DNA from 3 places in the Paeniglutamicibacter sp. ZC-3 genome. Region 1 is predicted to be linked to each of the others. Evidence: riboswitches for the same ligand, from Rfam matches in the RefSeq annotation. Region 1 holds a riboswitch; each other region holds the start of a gene.
What was found. A riboswitch is a leader RNA that binds a small molecule or an ion and turns the genes downstream of it on or off. The one in region 1 is predicted to bind glycine.
Positions count from the first base shown of each region.

Region 1 (3,250 bases):
AGCAAGGGTGTCCTTGTTGGCTTCGATCTTCGCGTCCAGGTCGGCTGCGTCGATGGTGCCGTTGGCTGCGGTCTTCACCACAATGACCTTCATGCCGGCCAGCACGGCGGAGGCGGCGTTGGTGCCGTGCGCGGAGGCAGGGATCAGGCAGACGGTGCGCTGGTCATCGCCGTTGGACAGGTGGTAGCCGCGGATGGCCAGCAGGCCCGCGTATTCGCCCTGCGAACCGGCGTTGGGCTGGATGGAGACGCCCGCGTAGCCGGTGATGGTGGTCAGGCGGCCTTCGAGGTCGGTGATCAGCTCGCGCCAGCCCTCGGTCTGGTGTGCCGGGGCGTACGGGTGGATGGAGGCGAATTCCGGCCAGGAAATGGATTCCATTTCGGCGGTGGAGTTCAGCTTCATGGTGCACGATCCCAGCGGGATCATGGTGCGGTCCAGGGCCAGGTCGCGGTCCGAGAGCTTGCGCAGGTAGCGCAGCATCTGGGTTTCGGACTTGATGGTGTTGAAGATCGGGTGGCTCAGGTAGTCGCTGGTGCGCTGCAACGATGCCGGCAGCTCGTAGCCCTCTGCCTTGAAGTCCTCACCCGTGACGCCGAAGACACCGGCGATGGCCGCAACGTGTGCCGAAGTGGTGGCTTCGTCGGTGGAGATGCCCACGGTGGTGGCATCCACGCGGCGCAGGTTGATGCCGGCTTCCTCGGCCTTGGCGATGATGGCGGCCGAGTCGGCGACCTTCACCTGCACGGTGTCGAAGAAGGAGTCGGCAACCAGTTCCAGGCCGGCACCGGAGAGCACGGTGGCGATGGTGCGGGCGTGGTTGTGGACGCGCTGGGCGATGCGCTTGAGGCCAGCGGGGCCGTGGTAGACCGCGTACATCGAGGCCGTGATGGCCAGCAGCGCCTGGGCGGTGCAGATGTTGGAGGTGGCCTTCTCGCGGCGGATGTGCTGCTCGCGGGTCTGCAGCGCCAGACGGTAGGCCGGGAACCCGGCGTCGTCCTTGGACACGCCGACCAGACGGCCGGGCAGCTGGCGTTCCAGGCCGGTGCGCACTGCCAGGTATGCGGCGTGCGGGCCACCGAAGAACAGCGGGACGCCGAAGCGCTGGGTGTTGCCCACGGCGATGTCGGCACCCTGTTCGCCCGGCGCGGTGATCATGGTCAGTGCCAGGATGTCGGCGGCGATGGTGACCATCGCGCCGCGCTCCTTGGCAGCGGCGATGACGGCGGTGTGGTCAACCACGGCGCCGTTGTTGCCCGGCTGCTGCAGCACGATGCCGGAGATGTCACCCTCGGGCAGGCCCTTGGACAGGTCCGCGATCTCGACCTCGAAGCCCAGGGCTTCGGCGCGGCCCTGAACCACGGCGATGGTCTGCGGGAAGAGGTTGGCATCGAGCACGGTCTTGGCGTTGCCCTTTGCCTTGTTGCCACGGCGCATCAGCAGCACGGACTCGGCGACGGCGGAGGCTTCGTCAAGCATCGAGGCGTTGGCGATAGGCATCGCGGTCAGGTCCATGACCATGGTCTGGAAGTTGATGAGCGCCTCGAGGCGACCCTGGGAGATTTCCGGCTGGTACGGGGTGTAGGCCGTGTACCAGGCCGGGTCTTCGAGCACGTTGCGCAGGATCACCGGCGGCGTGAAGGTGTCGGAGAAACCCTGCCCGATCATCTGGGTCTTCATGACGTTCTTGTTTGCCAGCACGCGCAGGTCCGAAAGGACCTCTGCTTCGGTTCGTGGGGCCGGCAGGTCCAGGGGTTCGCTCTGGCGGATGTCGGCGGGAACGGCGGTGTCGACGATTTCGTCGATGGAAGAATAACCAAGCTGGCTCAGCATGGTGTCGATGTCGCTGCCCTGCGGGCCAATATGGCGGGCGACGAACTCAGCGGACGGGGTCACGGTCATGGGGAACTCCATTGGGTCATCGGCGTGCGTACACACCGAACGAGCTGCAAAGTTCCTCCCCGACCCTGTTGCTTGACCTGAGAGTTTCCGCGTTGCGCCGGTCCGTGAGGGCGGGGCACGCTTGCACCTTCGGTGAGCCGCACCGCCGAACGGCGGTGTTGCTACTTTCCAGAGTTGCCTCTTCGCGGCGGTACGGGGGCCTGAGAGTTTCCCGGGGAGGAATTGCTCCTACGGCGCCCGACCAACTTTCGTTGAACGGGACTCTCCCGCCGCATGTCAGTGGCTGCGCCCCCTTCGAGGCACGATCACCATCCTACCGGCGATGCGTGAGCCAGACAACACGGACATGCCTGGATGAAGCAACACGTCTTTTACGCGGGCCACTCCTGCGCGAGGGCACACATTGCACCCCGGGCGAACCCTGGCCCGGCAGTTCACGATCCTGGAGGCACCTAGAGATTGAGGAAGACGAAACCGACAAGTTGCCCACATCGACAAGGGCATGCGAGAGCAGCGGGTATCGCAGGCTCAGGGCAAGGATCCCGGCCATTGGGAACAGCCCGCGCGCCAAGTCCGACAATCCACACCCATGCCGGACGCCTGGCGCTGCGTCGAAACCACGCCCACCGCTGCCCCGCACCGGCGGCCAACGAAATCACGATGGCAATCAGCCCACAGCCGCGCCGCTCGGGCGTTCGTGTCCATGGCAACACGCGCGGCCAAATGCCCGGCAGCAATGATGAACAGCGGGGTGGCCAGCAGCATAAACCCCCGCACTCTCGTGCTTGCCCACCATCCCGACCCTCCGACGGACGCGGTTTCCGATCACGCCTTCCAGCCCCCGCTCTCAGCCATGCCTCCAACCCTTCGCATCCGGGCGCATGATCCTCAAGATTTTCACACCTCAGCAGGGCACTTCCCGCTGCATCCACGGTCCACACCCGGGCGTCGCAAACAATTTTCAACGGATTCATCCTGAAATACTTGACAGTTCAACCATTAGGGGTCTACCGTATCACTTGAAGGTTCAACAAACAGGATTTGAGGATCACATGAAGAACTTCCTCGCTCGACTCTTTGGAAAGAAGAACGACATGAACATCGACATCACCATCATCGGCACCGGCAACATGGGCCGCGCGCTTGCAACACGCTCGATCGCCGCCGGCAAGAGCCTGCAGGTCCTGGCCCGCTCCACCGAGACCGCAGCCACCTTTGCCGCCGAGCTCGGTACCGGAATCGCCAGCGGGAATACCGCCGAAGTCCCGGCTGGCCGCATCGTCGTTTTGGCCCTGCCCTTCGACGCCGCCAAGGAATACGTCGCCGCCCAGGGTTCGGCCCTGGACTCCAA
Region 1 is NZ_JAOYTG010000008.1:77,116-80,365, forward strand. It holds gene gcvP (aminomethyl-transferring glycine dehydrogenase) at 1-1,899, opposite strand, end outside; glycine riboswitch at 2,078-2,178, opposite strand; gene OIU93_RS10485 (NADPH-dependent F420 reductase) at 2,952-3,250, shown strand, end outside.

Region 2 (3,250 bases), on a different contig from region 1:
CAATGCACCCGAAACGATGTCCAGTCCTGCACCGACGAATTCCCGCAGTCTCATCCAGTTATCCATCCCAAAGTCGTGGCCCGGCCACCCGAACACGGCTGCCGTTGCCCTCCTAAGAACCTATCCCAGATGCGCGGTGACCTGCGGGTCACGCGGCGTGGGATCAACAAGGACCGGCGTCTATTTGTACTCGTTCTCCGTCAGTTCGATGACGAAGGCGCGGCGTTCGGCGATCAAGGCATCGCGCATCACGAATACCTCTCCCATGGCCATGCGCATGATCTCGCCGTTGGTCCGGTGCGCCTCGCCGGACAACTCGGCCATCACCACGTCGCCCTCTTCGACCAAGCGCACTATTTCCAGCACCGGCGGCCCACTGAAGTCGGGGCTTTCGATCGCCTGGTCGTATGCATCCTTGCCGCTGAGACGGAAGTGGCCAAAGACCGTCCATTCAATGTCGTCGGTCAGGCACGACAGGATCTGGGCATGATCCGACTTGTTGAATCCGTCGATGTACTTGCTGACGGTTTCCTTGTTGGCAGACATGTATGAAACCTCCGGGATTCCGTGTGGCGCTTTGGTGGGCAACCGGCCCGTGCGGGTGCTTCGGCCACTTGGCAACATGGGGGGCCCGGGTAAGAAGGGATGCCGACTGTCAAAGGGTATCCACCAACGCATCACGAGGGAACACTTGTCAGCCCGAGTTCCGTTCGATACGGGAGCTTGGTTGAGGACCGGCCACGCTCTCAGGCCCCTACACCGTCCGGCTCCGGATCGGAAACACATATTCATGACCGTTCGGTCGTGACACAAAAGAGTCACTGTGACCCACGTCAAGTATTGTGGTCCCAAGCGGTAAAGCAACCGCCGACAACTGAATAGTCTTCCGATCACGCGCGGCTGGAGAGTCCCGGACACCACTCGGGCACCGAAGGGGCAAGCACCCGCAATCTCTCAGGTACCAGGAACAGTCGCGTGAGGAAACTCTGGAGAGCAGCCGCCGGGACAGGTGGCTCACCGACGAAGCACACCAGTGCCATGGGGCACTGGTTTCACTTTCAGGTTCAGGACAGAGCGGGCACGGTGGCAACCGGCATCATCAATGGCCAGCAATCACCGCACTGAACCCTTCGATGAACGGTAGAACTCCCCCATGCACGTACCTGCCATATTGCCCGCAGTTGTGGACAACAACTCCACGGATATCCTCGCCGTTGCCAACTCGCCGATCCTCTGGGCCTGCGCCATTGGCGTCTTCCTGGTCATCATCGTCCAGAGCATCATCTACATGAAGGCCGCCCGCGTCGCCGCGCCTCATATCGGAATGACGCAGGCAGAACTCAAGACCAGCTTCCGAGCCGGCGCCATCTCCGCCTTGGGTCCCTCGCTGGCCGTGGTCTTGGTCGCCGTCGCACTGCTGACGATCTTCGGCACACCTGCCGTGCTCGTGCGCATCGGCCTGATCGGGTCGGTGTCCTACGAAACCGCCGCTGCCGCCATCTCCGCTAAAACCGTGGGAGCCGAACTCGGTGGCCCCACCTACACCCAGGCCGTCTTCGGCCTGGCCCTGGCCGCGATGAGCCTCGGCGGTGCCATGTGGATGATCGCCACCCTCATCTTCACCCCGCTGCTCAAGCGCGGCGACTCGGCACTGCGCAAGGTCAACCCCGCCATCATGCTGGTGGTCCCCGGTGCCGCAATGATGGCCGCATTCATGGTTCTGGGCATGGCCGAACTGCCCAAGTCGTGGATCCATGTGGTTGCCTTCCTGTCCTCGGCGGCGATCATGACCGTCCTGATGGTCATCGCCAAACGGGTGAACAAGCCGTGGATCAAGGAATGGGCCTTGGGCATAGCCATCATCCTGGCCCTCACCATCACCTACGCAGCAACCCGCGTTTAGCGCAGCCGAGAATTTCAGGAGCACATGATGAGTAAGACAGCAGAACTGCACCAGGCGCTCAGCGCCTTCGACAAAACCACCTCCCGCTGGGGCCGGATCACCATGATCATCGGCCTCATCCTCTCCCTGGCGGCCCCGACCTACCTGGTCTTCTTTTCCGGGTTGGACATCGAGCTTTCCTCCGTCCTGACGGCCTTCGCCGCGCTGGCCGCCGTCTTCGGCGTGATCTGGATTGTGGAGCCGTTGACCTACTTCCCGATCCTTGGCGCCTCCTCGATGTACCAGGCGTTCATGATCGGCAACATTTCCAATAAGCTCCTTCCGGCTGCCATGATCGCGCAATCGACCATCGGGGTGAAGCCGGGCACCCGCAAGGGCGAGCTGGCCGCGGTCGCCGCCATTTGCGGTGCGGCTGCAGTCCACCTGACCTCGCTGTTCATCTTCGTGGGCCTGCTGGGAACGTGGCTGGTCAGTGTGATTCCCACCGATATCGTGCAGACCGTCCAGCTGTACATCCTGCCCACCGTGTTGGGCGCCGTAATCATTCAGGCCATCGTGAGTCAGAAGGCACCGCGCTCCGCGGTGATCGCCTTGGCCGTATCGGCTGTGGTGATCTTCGTATTGGTCCCGTTGATTCCCGGGATGAACCTGTTCGCCACCGCCGTTGCCGTGATTGCCACGGCCGTGCTCGCCTGGGTGCTGCGCGACCGCAAGACCCTGGGGACTCCGGAGGACGTGCCGCTGGAGGCCAGGCCCGAGGGTCCGGTTTACTGACCGGGACGTTCGGTCCGCTGACACGAATTTTCACGATATTGACTGGCGGCGGCACCCTTTGGTGCCGCCGCCAACCAAGAGCAAGGAATAGACACCCCATGACCAGTACCTCCATCCCGCAGTCCCTGACGATGAGCACGGACTCGGCAGCGGAACTGAGCGAAACCTACAAGTACCTGCACGCCAACCCCGAGCTGTCGATGCAGGAGCACAAGACCGCCGACTACCTGGCCAAGCGCCTGGAAGAGCTGGGCCTGGAGGTGTTCCGCTGCGGCGGCACCGGGGTGGTTGGCATCTTGCGCAACGGCGAGGGCCCGGTCATTGGCATGCGCGCCGACACCGACGGGTTGCCGGTCCTCGAAGACACCGGTCTTGACTACGCCAGCACCGCCACCGGATTCCTGGATGACGGCACCGAGGTCCCGACCATGCACGCCTGCGGCCACGACACCCACATGGCCACCGCCTTGAAGACCGCCGAGCTTTACGCCGGTGCCACCGATGCCTGGGCCGGGACCATCGTGTTCGTGCTGCAGCCCGGCGAGGAAACCGCCGCCGGCGCCCGCGCCATGG
Region 2 is NZ_JAOYTG010000002.1:276,775-280,024, reverse strand. It holds gene OIU93_RS04370 (nuclear transport factor 2 family protein) at 181-546, opposite strand; glycine riboswitch at 891-981, shown strand; gene OIU93_RS04365 (DUF5058 family protein) at 1,154-1,903, shown strand; gene OIU93_RS04360 (hypothetical protein) at 1,931-2,677, shown strand; gene OIU93_RS04355 (amidohydrolase) at 2,776-3,250, shown strand, end outside.
Region 2: it holds a riboswitch for glycine, as region 1 does, so the genes downstream of both, OIU93_RS04365 (DUF5058 family protein) here and gcvP (aminomethyl-transferring glycine dehydrogenase) in region 1, are expected to answer to the same signal.

Region 3 (3,250 bases), on a different contig from region 1:
ATTGAGACTCTCCAGAAACATGCGGTAGCTCGGGGCATGCCAGAAATCGACGATCAGCGGGCGATTCGGTACATGGGTCCGGAACCACCGGTACACGACGGCATCCATTACCGGTGCTGGCCGGTGTTTTGTGTCTTGCGCGGTAAGAAAATAGATGTATTTCGTCCCGAACGCGGGTCCAAGCCATTTCAAATAGGAGCGGGACTGTCGCCGACGGTCGGCGATCAGTTCGAAGGCAGCGAGACCGCCAGCTTGCTTCGCTTCCTGAGCTACCTCAAGGAGCTCTGATTTTGCCTCGGCGCGCTCTAGGACTCGTCGAGTCCGAAACGGTCCGTATCCGACGGGACCATATCCCCAGAGCATCGAGAGCAAGAAGACCTGCACCGCTGTGTCCTCGTCGACGACATCCGGGGCCGCCGCGATGGCCTGAGTTCGGTCCATGCGGTCTGTTCCTAAGGACGCCAGGAATGACGCATATTCAGGGAGATGCCGGGACCAAGATTCGGTGTTCCAGCGTGATTGGGCCTGCGTTGGTCGGCCAGCGAGATCCCAGCGGTGAAAGGTCTGGATCAGGACTTCGGGGACTGTCATGTACTTAGCCAAGCACACGGAGGTGAACAGGGTTTGGGCCTCGTCTCTTGGAGGTATCTTGCGCTCGGTTCCGAGGATGGCGCGATCATTGCGCCCCGTTGACCGAGGCGGCTCCACCTATGACTTACCAAACCACGTCGATGAGAAAGACCCTACGATACGTAGGTAACCGAAGCGAACGACGCGGTGTCCCGGCTGCCCGCCTGAGGGGACGGAGCCGACATTCCCCGGAGACGGTCCTTTTGTGTCCGCCCACGTGGAACTCTTCTTCTTGAGGATCGCCGTCTCGTGAAACGTGCACGAAACACGTGCTGGACGACCGTTACAGGGCGGAAACGCGAACGAAAATGGCCCGGCATTCCGGGTTGTTAGCGTGGCACACATGACACAGACAACCAGGCCGCAAGCAGCGCCCGATTCCGCCGGTGCGGCGGTCGCAACCATCAAGGAATCCGTCAAGGACCGCGCCGTCGGCCTCGCCCATGAAGATGACGAATCCCCGTTGGCGTACCCGGCCCACGTCAGAATGACATTTTTCGACCCTGCGCTGTAATGAAAGTTTCTGCGGTTTGCACCACGGGAGAACTTTCACGTAGATTGTGACAGCAGTCACAACAAAATCGCCGTTGACGCGTGGCGGGAGAGTCCCGTTCACACCATGGACGGGCGCCGTAGGAGCAATTCCTCCCCAGGAAACTCTCAGGCACCCGTACCGCCACGAAGAGGCGAATCTGGAAAGAAGCACGGTTACGTTCGTGCTCACCGAAGGAGCAAGTCCCGACCCCTTGCGGGCCGGGATGGAAACTCTCAGGTACGTCAACAGATTGGGGAGGATCCAAGAACAGTGCGGCCTGGCCCGCGCTCGATTCGGGAGTTCCTCCATGACGCCAACCACCCACGCCACTGCCCGGTCGCCCTTCGGCGCGCCCGCCGGCCTGTCCCGTGAATCCGCGCAGCGGAATCACCGGCTTGCCGCGCGCCGCGCCGAATGGCCCTCCTGCAAGTGCGCCGGCCTGGGAATGGTTGCCTCGGAGAACACCGTGAAGGCCCCACTCCAGGGCCTCGCCACCGTCGGCGACATCCGTTAGGGAGTCGTCAATGGCACGCCACCGAAGCACCGGCACCAATCTGGAAGGCAACAGCATGAGCAAGAACAGTTCCGCGCCCCACCTCGAACGTGGGCTCTCCAACCGCCACATCCAACTGATCGCGATCGGCGGGGCCATCGGCACCGGCCTGTTCATGGGCTCCGGAAAGACCATTGCGGTGGCCGGGCCGTCTGTCATCTTCGTGTACATGATCATCGGCTTCATGCTTTTCTTCGTGATGCGCGCGATGGGCGAATTGCTGCTGAGCAACACCAACTACAAGAACTTCTCCGACTTCGCCGGGGACATCCTGGGCCCGTGGGCCGCATTCTTCACCGGCTGGACCTACTGGTTCTGCTGGGTGGTCACCGGCATCGCCGACGTCGTGGCGATCTCCCACTATGTGGCGTTCTGGTGGAAGGACCTGCCGCTATGGATCCCCGCCGTGGCCTGCATCCTGTTGCTCGTGGCGCTCAACTTGCCGAGCGTTAAGAACTTCGGCGAAACCGAGTTCTGGTTCGCCCTGGTCAAGATCGTCGCCATCGGCGCACTGATCGTCGTCGGCCTGGTCATGATCATCACCGGCTTCGAAAACAACGGCGCCACCGCCTCCTTCGCGAACCTCTGGAGCGACGGCGGGATGTTCCCGACCGGCTTCATGGGCTTCGTCGCCGGCTTCCAGATCGCCGTGTTCGCATTCGTCGGCATCGAGCTGGTGGGCACCACCGCCGCCGAGACCAAGGACCCGGAGAAGACCCTGCCCAAGGCGATCAACTCCATCCCGGTCCGCATTCTCTTCTTCTACGTCGGTGCCCTGGTCATCCTCATGGCGGTGCAGCCGTGGAAGCTGTTCAGCGCCGCGGAATCCCCCTTCGTGGGCATGTTCGCCATGGCCGGCCTGGCCGGGGCGGCAGGCGTGATCAACTTCGTGGTGCTCACCTCCGCGACCTCCAGCGCGAATTCAGGGATCTACTCGACCTCCCGCATGATGCACGGGCTGGCCGAGGAAGGCGACGCCCCCAAGGGTTTCGCGAAGCTCTCCCGCACCAAGGTCCCGCGCAACGCGCTGCTGTTCTCCTGCATGTTCCTGCTCGCCGGGGTGGCGCTGCTTTACGCAGAGGGCGGCGTGGCCGAGGCCTTCACCCTGGTCACCACCATCTCGGCCCTGTGCTTCATGTTCGTCTGGTCGATCATCCTGATCAGCTACCTGGTCTACCGCAAGCGCCGCCCGCAGCTGCACGCGGCCAGCAAGTTCAAGATGCCCGGCGGAACGTTCATGCCCTACGTGGTGCTGGCCTTCTTCGGCTTCATCCTTTGGGCATTGACCACGCAGGCCGACACCCTCTCCGCGCTGCTCTTCACCCCGATCTGGTTTGTGGGACTGGGGATCGGCTACGCGATCCTGCGAAGCAAGCCGAAGCACGCCGAGCTGCGTGCCATGCACGGAGCCAAGGTCGCCCAGGAGCGCATGCTCGCCGCGTCATTCAACGCCGGCCCGGCCGTCGAGGCGGAGCAGAAGGAGCCTGCCGCGCGATGACGCCGGGCGCCACCGGGCGCCTGCTTAGCCGGAA
Region 3 is NZ_JAOYTG010000007.1:98,583-101,832, forward strand. It holds gene OIU93_RS09760 (hypothetical protein) at 1-591, opposite strand, end outside; gene OIU93_RS09765 (hypothetical protein) at 974-1,144, shown strand; glycine riboswitch at 1,219-1,316, shown strand; gene OIU93_RS09770 (hypothetical protein) at 1,473-1,679, shown strand; gene cycA (D-serine/D-alanine/glycine transporter) at 1,735-3,216, shown strand.
Region 3: it holds a riboswitch for glycine, as region 1 does, so the genes downstream of both, OIU93_RS09770 (hypothetical protein) here and gcvP (aminomethyl-transferring glycine dehydrogenase) in region 1, are expected to answer to the same signal.